Regions from separate parts of the Paenibacillus konkukensis genome, predicted to be linked through region 1. Evidence: riboswitches for the same ligand, from Rfam matches in the RefSeq annotation. Region 1 holds a riboswitch; each other region holds the start of a gene.
The links. Region 1 has a riboswitch for cyclic di-GMP ahead of SK3146_RS10630 (transglutaminase-like domain-containing protein). Riboswitches for the same ligand answer to the same signal wherever they lie in the genome.
Positions count from the first base shown of each region.

Region 2: another riboswitch for cyclic di-GMP. It lies ahead of SK3146_RS23350 (LuxR C-terminal-related transcriptional regulator); the one in region 1 lies ahead of SK3146_RS10630 (transglutaminase-like domain-containing protein).
Region 3: another riboswitch for cyclic di-GMP. It lies ahead of SK3146_RS28730 (response regulator); the one in region 1 lies ahead of SK3146_RS10630 (transglutaminase-like domain-containing protein).

Region 1 covers NZ_CP027059.1:2,472,696-2,477,884, forward strand. The annotation lists gene sdaAB (L-serine ammonia-lyase, iron-sulfur-dependent subunit beta) at 1-536, shown strand, start outside; partial or broken gene sdaAA (L-serine ammonia-lyase, iron-sulfur-dependent, subunit alpha) at 560-1,435, shown strand; gene SK3146_RS10630 (transglutaminase-like domain-containing protein) at 1,575-2,378, opposite strand; cyclic di-GMP riboswitch class I at 2,393-2,484, opposite strand; gene SK3146_RS10635 (class D sortase) at 2,550-3,266, opposite strand; gene SK3146_RS10640 (SpaA isopeptide-forming pilin-related protein) at 3,320-5,189, opposite strand, start outside.
Region 2 covers NZ_CP027059.1:5,327,521-5,332,709, forward strand. The annotation lists gene SK3146_RS23335 (VOC family protein) at 1-166, shown strand, start outside; gene SK3146_RS23340 (MDR family MFS transporter) at 233-1,603, shown strand; gene SK3146_RS23345 (PadR family transcriptional regulator) at 1,777-2,352, shown strand; cyclic di-GMP riboswitch class I at 2,447-2,533, shown strand; gene SK3146_RS23350 (LuxR C-terminal-related transcriptional regulator) at 2,595-3,281, shown strand; gene SK3146_RS23355 (hypothetical protein) at 3,643-4,104, shown strand; gene SK3146_RS23360 (RNA polymerase sigma factor) at 4,754-5,189, shown strand, end outside.
Region 3 covers NZ_CP027059.1:6,615,218-6,620,406, forward strand. The annotation lists gene SK3146_RS28715 (MDR family MFS transporter) at 1-153, shown strand, start outside; gene SK3146_RS28720 (NAD(P)-dependent oxidoreductase) at 268-894, shown strand; gene SK3146_RS28725 (metallophosphoesterase) at 920-2,065, shown strand; cyclic di-GMP riboswitch class I at 2,359-2,444, shown strand; gene SK3146_RS28730 (response regulator) at 2,533-3,228, shown strand; gene SK3146_RS28735 (hypothetical protein) at 3,471-3,983, shown strand; gene tnpC (IS66 family transposase) at 4,395-5,189, opposite strand, start outside.

The DNA of each region.
Region 1 (5,189 bases):
CGTTCTACGGCTCCTTCGCCGCAACCTATGCGGGGCACGGCACCGACCGCGCCATCGTCGGCGGGCTGCTCGATTTCGCGCCTGACGATCCGCGGCTGCCGGATTCGCTCATCATCGCCGAGCAGCAGGGCATCCGCATCGCCCTCGAGCAGGGGAAAGGCTTGTATCCCCATCCGAATACGGCCAAGCTCGCATTATCGTGCCCGCTGAACCAAAAACAGCTGACGGCGGTAGGAACGTCGATCGGCGGAGGCAATATCGAAATCGTGGAGATTAACGGCTTCAGCGTGAAGATGACCGGCATTTATCCGACGCTGGTGCTGCGCCATTACGACTGGACCGGCGTCATCGCCGACATTACGCAGCTGCTCCGGCTTACCGGCACCAATATCGGCTATATGTCGGTCGACCGCAAAAGCCGCAGCGGCGACGCACTCACCGTCCTGGAGCTGGACGGCGAGGTGCCGCCGGAGCTGATGGAGCAGCTGCGGCGGCTGCCCGCAGTCCAAACGATCCAGCTCGTCAATTTGCAATAAATGATAGATAGGAGGTCCTCATCATGAATTTTCGTACCTTGCAAGAGCTGGCCTCCCTGTGCCAAGCCAGAGGGCTCGGCATCGGACCGTTAATGCTCGAAGAGCAGGCCGCCGAATCCGGACGCGACGCCCGTCTGGAATTCGCCAAGATGGCCGATTACTACGCGGTGATGAAGGATGCCGTTCAGCGCGGGCTGCACGAGGACACGACCTCCCGCAGCGGCTTGACAGGGCTTGACGCCCAGCGGGTCATGGCCTACCGCGGCATGTCCGATCCCGCTCTCGACGCCGATGCCAGCCTGGCGATGGCATACGCGCTCGCCGTCTCGGAGGTGAACGCCTCGATGGGCCGCATCATCGCCACGCCGACGGCCGGCTCCTGCGGCATCATCCCCGGCGTCTTCGTCAGCTGCCAGCAGCGCTTCGGCTGGAGCGACGAGCATATGACCTAGGGCTTGTTCGCCGCGGGCGCCATCGGATATGTAATCGCCAATAACTCGTTCGTATCGGGAGCGGAAGGCGGCTGCCAAGCCGAGGTCGGCTCGGCCATCGGCATGGCAGCGGGTGCGCTGACCGAGCTGCGCGGCGGCACGCCCGCGCAAGCGGTGCACGCCGTAGGCCTCGCGCTCAAAAACTCGCTTGGGCTCATCTGCGATCCCGTCGGCGGGCTCGTCGAAATTCCCTGCATCGTACGCAACGGCTTCGGTGCGGTGACGGCGCTCGCCGCCGCCGACATGGCGCTGGCCGGAGTCCGCAGCGTCATCCCGTCCGACGAGGTGATCCAAGTCATGCTCGAGGTCGGCTCGGCCATGCCGGAGAAGCACCGCGAAACCGCCGGCGGCGGTTTGGCGCAGACGCCTACCGGCCGCCGAATCATGAGTGAGCTGAAGGGCAAATAGGCGAAGCCTCTTCCGGCTCCTCCCGCAATACAACAAAAATAAGCAGACCGCTCCCTCGCTCAAGGAACGATCTGCTTCTTTTGTTTATTCGCGAAACTGCGGCTTATGTAATCCAATATATAGGTTTTCATAGATTCATTTAATAGATTTGGGCGATGGTATAATCCGCCGAATCTTTGATCATCTCGGGGGCTTGTCCCTTTTGCACGCGGGCCGCATCATACGTCGTGTCTATCGTGACCCATTGCCCGCTGTCCTGCAAATAAATTTGATTCCAGGCGTGATATACATCGGGAGCATCGGCGGCATATCCCATAACCAACCGGGTCGGAATATGCTGGCTTCTGGCCATCGCCGCAAACAGCGCGGCATAGTCGTAGCAAATACCTTCCGCCGTATCGTATACGGTGTCCAGGTCGGGGAGATAAGCGGTTGTAACGGAACGGGCTTTCTCATTATCATACCGGATGGTATGCGTAATATAAGAATAGATCGCCTCCGCTTTCTCCTTATCCGTCACGGCGTCTTCGGTCAGCTTCGCCGTCTCGGCGACAGCCCTCGTCTTTCCATTCCAGTCAACGAGCTGAATCGGCTGTAAAAACACTTCGTTTGCGTCGGTCATCTTAAGCTCAATGCGTTCTTGCCCGACGACTCTATATTTATTATCGCTTATGAACTGGGCGATCAGAACGTTATACACCCCGTTGCCCCATTGCAGCGGGTAACGGGCTCCGTTCGCCAGATTGTAGTCGGATGTATCGTCGCCTTTCGTTATTCTAACGATGGCTTTCGTATCGGTATTGCCGGTATAGTGAATCGTTATGATCCCTTTGTCCAGAGAGCTCCGGTCAATGACATAAGGTTCGGCGGCGGCGTAAGCTCCCGTTGGCAATGCCATCAGCACAACGGCGATGAACAGCATCGCCAGCATCTTTTTGAACATAAAAAAGCTCTCCTTTCGGTAACTGGCTGCCAACTTAGCGAATATCGCTAAGGAAGGCCCTTTAGCTTTGCGTCTCCAGCTTTCGCTGGATTTGCCTTTATCGGTTGAAAGCACCGAAAAAATATTTAATATAGTAAAATTATAGCATAGTTGCGCAGTAATGAATAGGCTTCACTGCTTCTCTATTAATGTTCCCTTAACCACAAGACGATGCGTCGGGTTTTCCATAGGATGACAGGTGAGCAGCGAAATTTCTTTATCTTTGCCGTTGCCCTTCAGTACCCAGACATCCTCCGGGAGCACGTACAGCTTCTCTTGAACTTGATATCTGTACTTCTGCTTGCCCGTATCGACCTCGATTACATCTCCCTTATCCAATTCGTCCAGCCTGTTGAAATTTTTCCCGTACGTCAGGTTTCTATGGCCGGCGATGGCATAGTTCCCTACGGCTCCCGCCTTTCCCGTGCCTGCAATGCTGGCTGCGGAAAGCTTCAGGTGGCCGGGAGTCGCATCCGTTATTATCGGCAGCTTCAGATCGATCTTGTCGATGATCAAAATTCCTTCGACCTGCTCCTTAAGCAGCGCGTCCTGCAGAGCCTCCGGCTCGTTCTCCGAAGATTGCGGCTGACGGCTCGCTTCCGTTTCGTCCGCCGGCGTTCCGTCTGTGGTCGCCGGAGCCGGAGCGATAACCGCGGATATCGGAACTGGGGCCGCCATAGGCTTCGTACTGGCCATATCGTCCGCCTGATCGATCTGCTTCATCGTTTCCGTCCACTGCTTCAAAAGCTGCTGCTGCCGGTAAGTCTCGTAACGATCGCTCACCGTCGGGTACAAAAAAACGATTATTCCGAGGCAGATGCACAGCGTGGGCAGCATTTTTTTGATCATCCGAGCCTCCTTTCCGGAAAGCCTGCGGTTTATTACGCAATAGGCGTTGCTCGCTAGATGTTCTTAGTCAGCTTGCGCCGCAGCACCAATCCGACAAGGATTAGGATAAGGCCTGCAATTTCAATGAAAACGGGACTTGCTTCGCCTGTTTTCGGAAGCGTTTCTTTCGGTTTCCCATCCTCCGGCGGATTGCCTAAAGGCACTTTCTGATTGACCTCGATCGTGCCGTTCGTATCGCTGCCGTCCGAATTGTCCGGCTTGTCCGAGTTTGCCGGATTGTCCGGTTGGACCGTCTCTTCCCCGCTATCCGGCTGCCCGGTCACCGACGGACCGCCCAAAGGCACTTTTACATCGCCGTCAATCGTGCTGCCCGGCTGCGACGGATTGGGATTGGCCGGATTTTCCTCCGCTGGCGTCGGCGTTGGCGTCGACGGTGTTGGCGATGACGACGAAGACGAGGACGACGATTTGCGGATTCTCAAGTTCGTTACCGTCAGCGAATAGTTATCCGACGTTTGAAGCGTCACCGGGTACTCCTTGGCATCAAGCACATATCCTGCCGGAGCCGCCGTTTCCTTCACTACGTATTCCCCTGCAGTCAGCTTATCGAAGACGATCATGCCGTTTGCATCCGTCGTTTTTGCGCCGACCGGGGTTAAACCTGTCCCTGTCTTAGCGTACAGCTCGAAGACCGCTCCGCTCAGCAGCAGATCGCTTCGCACCGAATCCGTCTTTTTCACCGTGATTGAGCTTTCCGCAACCGGCGTTGTCGGCGGATTAGACGTAACGTCCTTGTTATTCATGACGGTGAATTGCACGCTGCCCGACGTTTGAAGCGTCACCGGATATTCCTTGGCATCAAGCACATATCCTGCCGGGGCCGTCGTTTCCTTCACTACATATTCCCCTGCTGCCAGCTTATCGAAGACGATCGTGCCGCTCGCATCCGTCGTTTTCGCGCCCATCGAGGCTAAGCCGCTCTCCGTCTTCGCATACAGCTCGAAGGTCGCTCCGCCGAGCAGCAGATCGGGTTGCTCCGAATCTACTTTTTTCACTGCGATCCAGCCGTCCGAAGCAGGATTCGTCGGCGGATTAGGCGTAACGTCCTTATCGTTCGTAACGGTTAGCTGAACGTCGGCGGCGGTTTGAACCGTCACCGGATGCTCCTTGGAATCAAGCACATATCCTGCCGGGGCCGCCGTTTCTTTCACTACGTATTCCCCTGGCGCCAGCTTATCGAAGACGATGATCCCGCTTGCGTCCGTCGTTTTCACGCCGGCCGGGGTTAAACCTGTCCCCGTCTTCGCGTACAGCTCGAAGGTCGCTCCGGCGAGCAGCAGGCCGCTTTGCTCCGAATCTACTTTTTTCACCGTCAGCTTGCCGTCTGTGTCAGGCGGGTTAGGCTTAACGATCTTATCGTTGGCGATTGTCAGCTGATAGCCGTCCGCGGTTTGAATTTTCACCGGATATTCCCGAGAGTCGAGCGCATATCCCGCCGGGGCCGCCGTTTCCTTCAGCACATAATCCCCAGCCAGCAATTTCTTGAATACCGCCTCTCCGTTCGTTCCGGTTGTCAACGTGCCGACCAGCAGCTGTTCCGAGCCGGTTTTGCGGTATAGTTCGAATGTAGCTCCGGCGAGTTTAACCGCAGGGGCAGCTCCGTCTACTTTCGTCACGGTGAGAGTGCCTCTGATGCCGCTAATCGTCCCCGAACCGCTGGTCACTCCGACCACGACGCTCGTTGACGTATCCTTCGTTACCGTAATTTCGTTGTTGCCGCTAAATGCGATTTTGTTGGATACGGTATCCTGGTCCTTGGCGACAATTAAAGATTGATATTCCAGAATCGCCGCCGTAGCGAGCTTCTTGAGGAAACTTAGCTCGAAGCTCTGCTTTCCGTCGTCATCCGTCTTGATTTCCAAC
Region 2 (5,189 bases), 2.9 Mb from region 1:
GGGTAGTATGTCTATTGGATTTGAAGTAGAGGAACTGGAGTCTGCCATTGAGACACTACAATCCCGGGGTGTTCATTTCCATGATTATGTAGAAGGCCAAGCAGCCCAAGTCGTACACTTCAGCGATCCTGAAGGCAATACCCTATACTTGGTTTGTAATCGTTAAGCCAAGGTGAGAATAAGGGACAATAAAAAAAGGAGTCTTCTCTTGACACCGAAAACCAACGTCAACATGGTTATCATCGGACTGCTGGCTGCGATGTTCATCGGCGCGTTGGACGTGACCATCGTCGCCACTGCTACGCCGCATATTATCGCTGATTTACATGGTGTGAGCCTATTCAGTTGGGTGTTCGCGGTTTACACGTTGACCACCTGTGTGGCGGTGCCTATTTTCGGCAAGCTCGCCGATTTGTTCGGGCGCAAAGCCGTGTTCGCTGTCGGCATCGGTTTGTTCGTACTCGGTTCCATTTTATGCGGGGCCGCACAGTCAATGGCGGAACTCATTTGGTTCCGGGCCTTGCAAGGAATCGGGGCCGGGGCACTGGCGCCCGTGTGCTTTACGATTGTCGGCGATTTGTTTTCAGGCAAGCAACGAGGCAAAATGATGGGCGTCTTCTCGTCCGTTTGGTCCGTGGCAGGCTTGCTCGGCCCGCTTATCGGCGGTTATTTCGTCGATCAGGTGTCGTGGCGCTGGATATTCTACATCAACGTGCCGATCGGTGCCGCCGCCTTGCTGCTGGTCACCGTATTTTTGCACCAACCGATCGAGCGCCGGGTGAAAAAAGTCGATTACCTGGGCACGCTCACCTTTACCGTTTCCTTATCCGCACTCCTGTATGCGCTTCTGAGTGGCGGGTCCGACCATCCGTGGGATTCCCCGTTGATTATAGGGCTGTTTGCGGTAGCGGCCGTATTTTTGCTGTTGTTCCTCTGGATCGAAAAACGGGCGGAGGAGCCGATGATGCCGTTGTCGATTTTCCGCATCCGCGTATTGAACGTGACAAATGTCAGCGGATTTCTGACGTTCAGCATCACGACGGGCTTGACGATTTACTCGCCAATCTGGATTCAGTCCGTGCTTGGCCATTCCGCGACAAGCTCGGGCCTGATCGTCATGCCGATGTCACTGGCATGGCCGCTCGCTTCCAACATAGCCGGCAGGCTCATGTACCGGATGGGGGTGAAGGCGTCGATTGTGTTCGGTTCTAGTCTGGTGGTGGCCGGCTTCATTTGGCTTGCCGCGCTTCAGATGAACTCTCCTTACGTTTACTGGATTGGTATCCTCGTCGTGATCGGGCTCGGGATGGGCTTTGTCGCGACGCCCTCAACCGTTGTCGTGCAATCCGCAGTCGGCTGGGAAAATCGTGGAGTCGCCAACGCTTCCAGCATGCTATTGCGAGCAATGGGCCAAACGATCGGCATCGCGGTATTCGGCACGATTTACAACCAGCATGTGACAACGCTCGACTCCAAATCGGAGCTGGCTGCCGGAATGCATGCCGTTTTTCTGCTCATGTGCGCCATTGCGATTGCGAACCTGCTCGCCGTGCAGTTCCTGCCGAAGCACCGCGAGCTGATGGCGCACCAGCAGTCGGCTTGACGGGGGCACGAAAGAAAGAAACCGGAATTGGCCACAAACGGATTCGGCCTGGAAAAAGTCGCGACGACCGCGGCTTTTTCTTTTTTCGGGCAAGCATAAGCTATACTATTGTTTACTTATTATATCTTTTCGATATAATTAAAGAAGTTAAACTTATAGGGGAGGCTGTTTGCTTGAACGAATTATTCGTACTCGGCGAATTGATGATTAACCCGATGCATGGCTATTTGTTGCATCAGATCTTGAACGGGGCTATTGGACCTACGCGAAAAATTAGCTGGGGGGTGCTTTATCCGCTCATTCACGGCCTGCTAGCAGACGGGCTGATCGAGCAGGTCCCCGATGAACAACCGGAGGGCGCTCGACAAGGAAGAGGAAAAAAGAAAATAATGTATAGCATTACCGAAGAAGGCAAAATGCGCTTTTCCCGGTTGATGGAAGAGCCGATTCCATACACGCCGGATTACGAGCTGCATTTTTATATTAAATTGAAAAATTTTGATCTGATCAGTAGAGAGCTGCGGTTTTTAATTTTGCACCAGTACAAGGATTACCTGCGGTATGAAATCCGCCATGAGGAAGAACGGATTGAGTATGTGGACAAGGATGAGCGGATACCAGACGGGGAGCAGCAGTATATTCTGATCTTTTTCCGGCATCGGTTAGAAAGGCTCCGTGTTGACGAAGAGTGGGTTTTACAGTTAATCAATAGTCATCGAACGAATGGGGAAGGACTTGAACGGGAGTAAACCTGGAAATGTTAAAGCTAAGCACAGCGGATGCAAGGTTAGCCCCTCATTATGGCTTGTCTCACCCATCTAAATCTGAACTGCGGCAACTAAATATGGAAAACGGCAAAACTGTCGAAAGGCAGTGACGCAAAGCCACGGATCTTCTCACTATTCAAGTGATGACCGCCGGGCTACCCAATTTGCCAAACACGGCCTATGGGGTCGTGTTTTTGTTATTTGCAGAATTGGAGGGGAATAAGATGTCCGAAGCAAAATATCATTCGAAATTGCCTATGATGGCTGGTAAAGGGAATATAAGAGTTGTACTAGTGGATAGCGACCAGGAATGGGGGCGCCGCTTTACAGAATTTCTCAAAACAGCGACGGATATTCATCTCATTAACATTTCCGTCACAAAAGAAGAGGCGGTACGAGCTGGTTTACAGTTGGATGTGGATGTTGTTGTAGTAAATACAACACTGCGGTCACCCGGATACGATGGACTAGATGCATCCAAAGAAATTCTTGCAAAAAAAGATATTCCCATTATTGTCGTGGCCTCAAGTAATGACCCAGAGGTAGTCGTAGAGGCAATGGCAGTCGGAGCGGTTAATTTTATTTGCAAAGCCTATATGCGAGACATCATCATAGCGATTCGCGAAGCATATCATCGTAATCCATCTTTGCACCCGAGAGCTTCGAAGGTGCTTCGCGAAGAAGTCACCCGGTTGAAGCGTCAGGAATTTTGTTGTAAGCTAACCACGACTGAAAAAGAAGTATTGCAATTAATCGCTTTGGGATATTCCCAGTCCAAGACCATTCAGTTGATGGGGATCTCGCCCAATACTATGAAGACACACGTTCGTCATATTAGTAGAAAGCTCGGTACAAAATCAATCAAAGAAGCAGCAATAAAGGCGAGGCGGTTTGGACTAGAGAAACAATAGCACGATGCCTAGTGACGAATTTCGATTTACTTCGACAAGGTTCTGGGTCTTCAGGGTGACTAAAAAATCATCCTGCCGGATGACATCGAAAATTGATAAAATTAGGCATAAGGTGGGATAGGAATTGAACGAAATGGCCCACTATGAAAGGGAGGGATTTACGGAAATAGTAATTAAGGATGATGTGTAGGATAGGTGTCTGTCATGTGAAGAACGGGACAAACTCAATGTGGTTCTTTTTTCTCATTCATGGTTTGGGTTGTCCCCAAAATGATGGATGAAAGGATGATCGGCATGTATCGAAAAGAAATGGAGCGTGAAATATGTCAGTATAGCCGAATAGGAAACGGAGGGGTCACTGATGCTGTTAGTTGAGCAGATAACCCCTTATGAAAAAGTCGAGAATTGGTTGATCGCTTATACGGACTGGAAAGCACGGCTGGAATACGCACAAACAGAGCTTACGCACATTCCTGGATTGACTAAAGCGTTGCATGAAGTAGCGATTTACGGTTGCGGCCAACGCAATGACACGCTGCTTCGCACAGTCATACACCGTTTGGAAATCACTGAATATGAAATACCATTTCTTAAGTCCAGAATCGGACTGATCGAATATGCTTTCTCGGCGCTTACTCCAGAGGAAAGACGATTCATTCAATTGCGCTATCAAGATCAATTGGCGTTTGCAATCGTTATGGATCGTTTGGGACTATCGCGCCGCGCTTTTTTCTATCATCGGAAACGAATATTGCAAAAAATATATCGCAAAATAAAAAGTCGAACAGCATTATTGGAGTATGATCCGTTTGACGAAAAGTAAAAGATCGGTTACCGAAAAAGATGCTACTGTGCATCTTTTTTTGGTGAGCGAATAAATGCACGTTATAAACCTAACCTCTACTATTCGGGCCTCCGTAAATTGCTGATCCCCTGAGAAATTACGCTGATGCACTTTCATTGCACCGAACATGCACCGAACAGGTTCTGTGAATGAACCCTGTATTCCCCAATTCTGCACCCCGTTTGCATTTCTTTCGTGATAAATTGATATTGTGGACAAGTCGGGAACAGTACGTTTTCGTTCAATATCATAAAGTTGAAAGGAGGCTTTTAGTAGTATCCAATTTCTGAGACGACGGGCCATCCGATTTTCGGAGAGCCTGTTTTTTGTTTCGGGCAAAAGCGAACCAAAATCACCTGCAAGTCCTCCCTATTCATTCACTCATAATCAAGCATCAAGCGCCGGTTCTTTTCCTTAACAGGGAAAAGTTCAAGGCGTTTTTTTATTTCATAAGACAACACCAACATAAACAGATGTTGTTGCTTTTCTCACGGTGCTGCCATGTGAGGATGGAGATGATTTTTATGTGCCCCCTGTTGCCGTAATGTCAAACAGCGGTCTTGTTATATGGTTGGTCTCCGGTTATTGACGCGATTATGTTCAGGCTATGCCGTAATGGAGCGTTGGAATGCTCTGCGGCAAAGTCTTTTTTGCTTTTTGGATATTTTTCGCAGACGAGTCAAAGGGAGCGTTGGCTGTCGCTCTCCCCCTCCATTTTGGTTTGCCTACAAACCAAAATGGAGGGACGAATATGAAAAGGATTAATTTGCGGGACATGTATCCCTTTATCAAAACGGATGTATGGATCGACTTAGATGATGAAGTGGCACAAGAAATCCGCCGTTGTGACTTAAATGAAAGCGCATACAAATTGCGCACCTATCGTCATCGCGCTTATTACTCGCTTGATCGGAACGACGGTATAGAACAAGACGTTCTTTTCCTTTCAATTTCCCCGGAGGAATATTACGAGCGTAAGCTTTCCAATGAGCAGCTTTATGCGGCTATGTGTCGATTGCCGGAAAAATCGTTTAGACGAATTTATGCTCACTTCTTTTTAGGCA
Region 3 (5,189 bases), 3.8 Mb from region 1:
GGCGACACCTTCTTAGTCGCGGCAGGTATTGCTTGCGCAGGGGCCTTGCTTGGACTTATTCTCCGCAGGCCGAAGCCGCAGTTGGGCGATAAAGACGGCGATGAGGGTGCAGAAGTGGAGAACGCAAATGCCGGTGCGATGATGGGGCACTAACCCTAGTAAGCAATACGATCTAAGAGTCATAATTCAAAGGGCAACTTATTGGTGGTTGTTGTCAACTAATAATGAATTGCCCTTGTAAGACAAGTCTAGGGAGGGGTGAAAAATATGAACCTGCTTATTCTTGGAGCGACCGGGCCAACAGGCCGATATGTTGTGGATCGCGCTCTACAATCAGGTGACACGATTACAGTTCTCGCTAGGCGGCCGGAAGCGTTAGCTGATTTGAAAGATAAAATTAAAGTTGTTGTTGGCGACGCAACGTCAAAAAATGACTTGGTAAAAGCCATGATGGGGCAAGATGCGGTGATTGCGACGCTCGGCAGAGGCAAATCAATTCGTTCAAATGACTTATTTACTAGCGCAGCCAGAGCCATTGTCAATGCAGCCAAACAAGCAGGCGTATCCCGCCTGGTATGGCTGTCATCTTTTGGTGTTGGTAATACAATCCAAAACGCGACCATCGTACAAAAATTCATGTATAGGACTCTTTTACGCGATCTCTACGTCAACAAGGAATCTTCGGAAAAAATAATTCGGGGAAGCAAGTTAAACTGGACAATAGTTTATCCTACTGCATTAATGAACGGACCAGCCAAGGGAATGTATCAGGTGAAGGAGCGTATCAAGATGAAAGGAGCTCCTAGAATTCGCCGAGCGGATGTTGCGGATTTTATGCATAAGGCAGCATACAGCGATGAATGGAGCTACCGTCATGCCGTTATAACAGACTGAGGCTTGCAAGGAGATGGGGGAGAACATGAGTAAAATTGCTATCATATTTGGTGTTACAGCCATCTTATCTTTTTACGGGGGTTCTAATTTCTATATAGGGAGGAAGTTATTCCATTGGCTCAAATGGCTTTTTCCACAAATCAATGGAACGATTTATACAGTGATCTATGTTTTATTCGCTTTGTCGATGGTCATAGCTATTTTACCGCTCCCCTCTGCAATTAAAGGAATAATGAGTTGGTTTGGGTCCTATTGGATGGGCATTTTTATCTATTTACTCATCTTCTTTTTAGTCGCGGATTTGGTTATCTTACTCGGGAGCGTAGTAAAGTTTATGCCTAGACCTATCCCGCAAAGTGTTCACTTTTATACAAGCCTAGCGGCTATATTGTTAACTGTCGGTTTTGTTAGTTATGGCATCTATAACGCAACTCAAGTCAAAAACGTTTCCTACGATATTCAAACGAAAGAAGCGGTTTTGTCGCCAAACATGAAAATAGTCCTCATAAGTGATTTGCATTTAGGGGCCGTAAATTCCGAAAAACGCCTTGAAAGCATTGTGAAAAATATAAATAGCCTTGAACCTGATCTTATTTGTATAGCTGGGGATATTTTTAATGACGATTATGACGCTATACAAAATCCCGAACAAGCAATTGATTTGTTTAAAAGTATGAAGGCGACCTACGGCGTATATGGAACTCTTGGGAACCATGATGGTGGAAAAACATTTGACAAGATGATTGAATTTCTTAAGCGAAGCAACATAGAACTCCTTAATGATGAGTATGTAATTGTCGATGGGCGGCTAGTTTTGTTCGGCCGAGTAGACCCTTCGCCGATTGGCGGTTTTGGCGAATTGACAAGAAAAGATGTGACAGAACTAATATCATCACTGGATACGAATCTACCGCTTGTCGTAATGGATCATACACCCTCCAAGCTTGAACAATATAACGAAAAGGTTGATTTAGTGCTTTCTGGTCATACGCACAGAGGACAAATATTTCCAGGTAACTTAATAACAAATGCTGTCTTTGAAGTAGACTATGGACATTATCAAAAGAGTGCTGACAGTCCACACATTATTGTGTCATCGGGTGTAGGGACTTGGGGAATGCCAATGCGAGTCGGTTCAAATAATGAAATTGTAGCTATTAATTTACATTAGAAATGATGTTATGTAGTTGACCCAATCCCAGTTGAGGTGATTTTCGAACCATAGCGGGAACACTTCCATTCCATTGTCGCAGTATAGGTGTTCCCGTTAAAAATATTTGATTTTGGTCAAACAGGTTTCTTGAATCTCCAGAAGACTGGTCAAAAAAGCTTCGATGCTGCCGGGTAAATGCGAGAGCATTATCCTTCTCACACGTGGAAATTTGATTGAGAGGTCGAGAGAAAATTGAGCGCTATTGTCTGTAGTTAGCCATTGGAAGGCAAGGGCAGGATGAATTAATATAAACAGGAAAATGGCAAACCAGCTCGAAAGACTGGGACGCAAAGCCACGGGTCTTCTGCATATGTGCAATGATCGCCGGGCTGCCCTCTTAAAGTCAAAATTAGGCGAGACACGACCATTGAGGGGACGTGTTTTTTTGTCATTTTCCGTAATAAGTTTAGGGGTGATGATGACAAATGGGAAATTCAAAAGCCTATCCAATTGAGATTGAGAATTTGATGCGGCAGAGAGCCAATAGTATAGAGGTACTATTAGTAGATAGCGACCCATCTTGGCAACAGCGTATCGTTACATTAATTGATGCTGAACAGGATATGAAAGTATCGTGGACTGTTTCGACAGAGGAAATGGCGATTCGAGCGGGATTACAATTAGATGTAGATGTCATGATTCTGGATGTTTCGCTATCCGAGGGACTGGAAGTGGTGGTGGAAATTCTACGTAAAAAAACATTACCTATTATTGTTCTTACATCGCTAAATGATAGAGAAGTAATTATTGACGCCATTTTATCGGGAGCAACAAATTACATTACAAAAGAAAATTACATTGATATTCTGAAAGCTATCAGAGAAGCGTATTATGACAAACCTTCCCTACATGCGGATGCTGTAAAAGTCCTGCGAAACGAAATAGAGCTTATAAAGCGAAAAGAACTACATTGTATGCTCACACCCGCGGAAAGAGATATTCTTAAACTAATCGGTTGGGGCTACAGTCAACCAATCATTAGAGATTTGCTTGGTATTACATCAAATACAATGAAATCTCATGTGCGTAATATCAATCGTAAATTTAACGCGCGTACAATTCGAGAAGCAGCTCGCAAGGCAGAACGTAGGGGACTTTATGATCGCCAATATGCTACTTAAAATGATGTGGCAAGATTCGAGAAACTTCGACAAAAGCAAGAAATCGGTGTCATAAAAAGATCACCCTACTCAACTATATGTTTTATAGGTAAAATGAAGGGTATAGACAGGAAGAAAAGGGAGGAATCTACTGAAATCAAAGGGGATGGAGGGTAAAAAGAATCAATTTTCATAGTCGAAAAGTAGTAACTGTTGATTATTAACGAGACCACTCCTAAATAAAAGGTTAAGGAGACGATATTATGGCTCGAAAAGAAACGGAGAGTGAACTGTGTTCGACTGTTGTTGGGACTAATGTGCGATTCAAGCAGGTTACCCCTTTAGTTGAGGTAGAAACATGGCTTATGTCTTATAACGAGTGGAAGGCACGATTAGAATATTTACAAGTTGAACTTTCCCATATCCCGGAGTTAACGAGAACATTGCATTTAATAGCGACCCGTAACTATACCCAAAAACAAGAGACTGTATTGCGAACTGTTATGCGACGAATGGAAATTACGGAATATGAGATTCCGCTATTATTATCCAAAATCGGTCTGATCGACTACGCTTTCACGGCTCTGACCCCGGAAGAAAGTTTATTCGTTCGGCTGCGGTATTTGGAAAAGCTGACATCTACAGAAGTCGGGAATCGACTTGTTCTTTCACGTCGTACGTTTTTCTATCATCGAAAGCGAATATTAAATAAAATATATCTAAAAATAAAGGATCGGACGTTTTTGTTGGAGCTTGACTCATTAGAAGAAGCTTGAGACTAATGTTTAGAAGATGCTTGCACTTCTTTTTTTTGGTTCGGAGTAGAAACCTTGAGGTTCTTATAGCCCGCTTTCTTTGCACTTCCGATGACATTATTATATCAGACATAATAAACTCTGAAAATAGAGAATTTGTTGTATGTTAAATAATATTACTACATCATATAAACTTGAAACATGTGATGGTTGATTGAAATTACATTGCACTGTATTTGCTCTTATTTTGCACATAGTATGCATCCTACCTGCACTTATTTCATGATACGATTGTAATGTAGAAATAGTGAAGGACAGCCTCAATCAGTGGCTGTCTTTTTTTGTGCTTATCTTTTGTTTAACGTCCACTTTATATGTAAGCGTCAAATAGCCCCCACCTTGAGATCAGTGGGAGCTGGCGTAGGCTAAGTATTAAGACTGATGCATTCGGCACGTGTTCGGCAACGATTGCGACCAAGGCATATACGGCTCCAGCGTTTGCGGATCTAGCGGTCCGGCCAGTTGCGGTAGTTGCTCGAAGAGATACTTCAAGTAGTCGTAGGGACGAAGTCCGTTTTCCTTGGCTGATTCGATGACGCTGTAGATGGCCGCACTCGCCTTCGCGCCGCGTGGCGTGTTGGCAAACAGCCAGTTCTTGCGTCCGATTACAAATGGCTTGATCGAACGCTCGCTTCGATTGTTGTCAAGCTCCAATCGTCCATCTGCAAGGAAAGCCGTCAACTTCTCCCACTGGTTCAGGCTGTAGGTGATCGCCTGCCCAAGCAAGCTCTTAGGCAATGTTCGGGAACGTTGCTGTTTCAGCCATGCGAAATACGCCTCCACGATGGGACGGCTTCGTTCCTGACGAGCGGCATGGCGCTTGTCAGGCGCAACTTCTTTTAGCTCGCGCTCAATGGCAAAGAGCTGATTGCAGTAAGCCAGCCCTTGTCCTGATGCCGTCTCGGCCCCCCGCGCTTCCGGCGGTGCGGCCTTGAGCGCCTCATCGTACTTGCGGCGCGCATGCGCCCAACAACCGACCAGCGTGACGCCCGCGACCTTGTGATAACCCGGATAGCCGTCTACATGCAGGTAGCCTTTGAATCCAGACAGGAAATTACGGGGATGCTCCCCGCCTCGGGTGCGCTGGTACTCATAGAGTACGGCCGGAGCGACTCCGCTCCCGGTCCGGTACAGCCACAAATAGGAAGTGGACTCTGCCGACTTGCC